DNA from 2 places in the Halomonas sp. 18071143 genome. Region 2 is predicted to be linked to the other one. Evidence: predicted binding sites of a transcription regulator. Region 2 holds the regulator's gene; the other holds the start of a gene.
The links. Region 2 encodes sigma-54, which starts transcription at its own class of promoters, with help from an activator protein. Its sites were predicted from a motif close to TGGCACNNNNNTTGCTNT; they were not measured.
Positions count from the first base shown of each region.

Region 1: KVY02_RS05670 (sugar phosphorylase) is a predicted target of sigma-54. The motif match lies at 836-853, and genes of this name have one in related genera.

Region 1 covers NZ_CP078120.1:1,204,066-1,206,266, forward strand. The annotation lists gene KVY02_RS05670 (sugar phosphorylase) at 1-803, opposite strand, end outside; gene nrdR (transcriptional regulator NrdR) at 1,086-1,598, shown strand; gene ribD (bifunctional diaminohydroxyphosphoribosylaminopyrimidine deaminase/5-amino-6-(5-phosphoribosylamino)uracil reductase RibD) at 1,595-2,201, shown strand, end outside.
Region 2 covers NZ_CP078120.1:1,435,196-1,437,396, reverse strand. The annotation lists gene lptB (LPS export ABC transporter ATP-binding protein) at 1-605, shown strand, start outside; gene KVY02_RS06620 (RNA polymerase factor sigma-54) at 711-2,126, shown strand.

The sequences.
Region 1 (2,201 bases), 230 kb from region 2:
ACGATGGCGCGTAGCAGGCGTACCACAGTATGGGTTTCGGGCAGGTGAATACAGGCCGTGCCCAGCCGCTTCCATAGGAATGCCACGGCATCGAGGCGAATGATTCGCACTCCCTGCTGCAGGTAAAACAGCAGGATGCCGACGAATTCCAGCAGGACATCCGGGTTCTCGAAATTCAGGTCGATCTGGTCTTCCGAAAACGTGGCCCACAGGTGGCGGGTGCCCCGGCGGGTGGAAACAGGCACGAGCAGCGGACTGCTGCGTGGCCGCGTGACCTGGGAAACATCGGTATCTGGGTCCACCTCGATAAAGTAATCCCGCCCCGGCAGGCTGCCGGTCAGATAATCCACGAACCACAGCGATTCACGGGAAACATGGTTGAGCACCAGATCGCCCATCACGTCATAGTGGCTGGCCAGGTCACGAATATGCGACCAGTCCCCCAGTTCAGGGTTGACCTCTCGGTAATGGATGACCGAAAAACCGTCGTCGCTGCTCCAGGGGAAAAAGGGCAAGACATGCACCCCGCTGATCGTCTCCCCCAGGTGGCGCTGCAGAAAGTGGTTCAGTACGCCCAGTGGGGGCGTGCCGTCTGCCACGATGGAGTCACCATAGCTGATGACCCACTGATCCTTTTCGCTCCATGTTGGTGCAATGCCGCTCTGCTCAGCAGATAAAGGCGCCGCTGGAAGCAGCGGTCGGAAGTGGGCCAAATGCTGTTCGAGGCGCCGCTGTACCTCTCCTGCGCGCTCGCCGTACAGGTGGGTCAAGTAATGCTGTAGCCTGAGCTCAAATGCCGTCATGGGTGCCTCCTTTCAATCAACCTTCGACAAACGCTGCAGCTTGTGTGCCAAATCGTTACAATATAGGAGAATACTGTGCGAAATGACGTACAAGTCATGAGTACGCCTGCTTTTGCAGGCACGACAATCGGTAGTGGGATGGTTTACCCAACGATCCTTGAAGAGTTCTTAAAATAGCTTACAAAACAAGAGATAGCAGGCGGCCTGTTGGCACGGCTGGTATCTACGGGGCTGACACGCTGAGCGCACTTGAGGGTGCGTGCCGACAATAGGTTGACTGCCATGCATTGTCCTTTTTGTGGTGCAAACGATACGCGAGTAACGGATTCACGCCTGGTGGCCGACGGTGACCAGGTGCGTCGCCGTCGCCAGTGTGCAAGCTGCCATGAGCGCTTCACGACCTACGAAACGGCGGAGCTGATCATGCCCAGGGTGGTGAAGTCGGATGGCTCGCGGGAGACTTTCAGCGAGGCCAAGTTAAGGGCTGGCATGCTGCGGGCGTTGGAAAAGCGCCCGGTCAGCGCGGAAGCCATCGAAGCCGCCGTGGAGCGTATCCGCCAATCCCTGCGTGCCCGCGGTGACCGCGAGGTGAATGCCCGTGACGTGGGCGAGGCCGTCATGCAGGCGCTACGCAGCCTGGATCAGGTGGCGTATATTCGCTTTGCGTCGGTGTATCGCAAGTTTCAGGATCTGGACGAGTTTCGGGCTGAAATCGACCGGCTGTCTCAGGAACCTGCTCAAGCGCCTGGCGATGACGCTGCCAGTGGGCCCGCGTCGAAAGAGGCTGAAGGATGAGCCTGTTCTCTGTTGCAGACCACCGTTTCATGGCCCGCGCCCTGAAACTGGCCCGCCACGGCCTGTATACCACGGACCCCAATCCCCGCGTGGGGTGCGTCATCGTCCGCTACGATCGTTCGGCCGAAGGGCAGGTCGTGGGCGAAGGCTACCACTTACGCGCCGGTGAGCCTCATGCCGAAGTGCATGCGTTGGCAGCTGCAGGGGAACAGGCCCGTGGGGCCACGGCCTATGTGACGCTGGAGCCCTGTTCCCATACCGGGCGTACCGGCCCCTGTGCCGTGGCGCTGGCCAATGCCGGTGTAGGGCGCGTGGTAGTGGCCATGGGGGACCCCAATCCGCAAGTGAGTGGGCGGGGGATAGAGCATTTGAGAGCTGCCGGTATCGAGGTTCACGTGGGCCTGCTTGAGCAGGATGCACGGGCGCTCAACCCCGGGTTCGTGTTGCGCATGCAGTCACGGCGTCCGTTGGTGCGCTTGAAAATGGCGATGAGCCTGGATGGTCGAACGGCCATGGGCTCAGGGGAGTCGCAGTGGATCACCGGCCCGCAGGCGCGCACCCAGGTGCAGCGCCTGCGGGCACGCTCCAGCGCGATCCTTAGCG
Region 2 (2,201 bases):
GCAAGACCACCTCGTTCTACATGATCGTCGGCCTGGTGAAATCCGATGCTGGCAAGGTGGGCATCGACGATCTCGACCTGACCCGGGCGCCCATGCATGAACGCGCGCTGGCGGGTATCGGCTACCTGCCCCAGGAAGCATCGATCTTTCGCAAGCTGTCGGTGGCCGACAACATCATGGCCATTCTGGAAACGCGCCGGGAGCTGGACCGCAATAGCCGAGAAGCGAAGCTCGAATCCCTGCTGGAAGACTTCCACATCACCCATATTCGCGACAACCTGGGCATGAGCCTGTCGGGCGGCGAGCGGCGACGGGTGGAAATTGCCCGCTCGCTGGCCACCGAGCCCGCCTTCATTCTACTGGACGAACCTTTTGCTGGCGTCGACCCCATTTCCGTGGGCGATATCAAGTCGATCATACGCGCGCTCAAGAAGCGCCATATTGGCGTGCTGATTACCGACCACAACGTGCGTGAAACCCTGGATATCTGCGATATTGCCTATATTGTTGGCGACGGACACATCATAGCCAGTGGAAACCCCCAGGAAATTCTCAATAACCAGAAGGTGCGCGACGTCTACCTGGGCGCCGACTTCCGCCTTTAAATAATGGCCCACGAAGACATTTTATTTAGTGGCATGCTTATTGCACTTGCACCAAACGGAGAGTCGCTCTAGGGTGGAGCTTTCTGATTAACGAGTGGTTCTCAGATGGTCATGAAAGCTTCTCTTCAACTGCGCATCGGCACACAGCTGACCATGACACCTCAGCTGCAGCAGGCCATTGCGCTGCTTCAGCTATCGACGCTGGACCTTCGTCAAGAAATTCAGCAGGCGCTGGATGCCAACCCCATGCTCGAACAGGAGGATGAGTTTGGCGAACAGGCGGTCAGCGAGCCTCAGGAAGCCGAGTGGGCAGACAGCATTCCCAACGAGCTCTCCGTGGACAGCGACTGGTCCGACACCTACCAGGACATGGGCAGCGCGGGCGGCAGTAGCGAAGGCCCGGACTTCGAGCGCCAGGCGGCCGGGCAGAGCCTTCACGGGCACTTGCTCTGGCAACTGGCCATGACCGACTTCTCTGCGCGTGAGCAAGCCATTGCCGAGAGCCTCATCGATGCGCTGGATGCCAACGGCTATCTGACCCAGCCGCTCAACGACATCCGCGAGGGGCTCAAGGCGCAGGGCCACGATGGCCTGAGCCAACGCGAGGTCGAAAACACCTTGCTGCGCCTGCAGCAGTTCGAGCCTACTGGCGTGTTCGCCCGTGACCTGCGCGAGTGCCTGATGCTGCAGCTGGCCGCGCTACCCGAAGACACTCCGCTGTTGATGCCCGCCAAGCGTCTGGTACGCCAGTTTCTCGAAGCGCTGGGCAAGGACGACATGCGCCTGCTGAAACGACGCCTGAGCCTCGATGACGAGCAGCTGGACGATGTCATTCGTTTAATCCGCAGCCTTGACCCTCGCCCCGGAAGCGCCTACGGCGTCACCGACGACAGCTATGTGACGCCGGACCTGGTGGTACGTCACGATCACGAGGGCTGGCATCTGGAACTCAACCCGGAAGCGCTGCCTCGGCTACGTATCCAGCCCGACTACGCCAGCCTGATCAAGCGCGCCGACAAGAGCCAGGACAACCAGTTTTTGAAAGAGCACCTCCAGGAGGCTCGCTGGCTGATCAAGAGCCTGTCGAGCCGCAACGACACGCTGCTGCGCGTGGGGCGCGAGATCATTGCCCGCCAGATAGGCTTCCTCGAGCAGGGTGAAGAGGCCATGAAACCGCTGATTCTGGCCGATATCGCCGAAGCGGTAGAGATGCATGAATCGACCATCTCCCGGGTCACCACCCAGAAATACATTCATACCCCGCGCGGGGTCTTCGAGCTCAAGTACTTCTTCTCCAGCCAGGTCAGCGGCCAGGAGGGCGGCGACAGCCACTCCAGCACGGCCATTCGAGCACGCATCAAGAAACTGATTCAGGACGAGCCGCCAGGCAAGCCACTCTCCGACAGTCGCCTGGTCACCCTGCTGGAAGAGGGTGGCATTACCGTGGCACGCCGCACCGTCGCCAAGTACCGAGAGTCGATGGGTATACCTTCGTCGAGCGAGCGACGCCGTTTGCGCTAGTTAAACGCTCTTGCCCAACAAACTCGCGGCGAGGGCTTTGCAATGGCCCAAAAAGGGTTACAATCGAAGTACAGT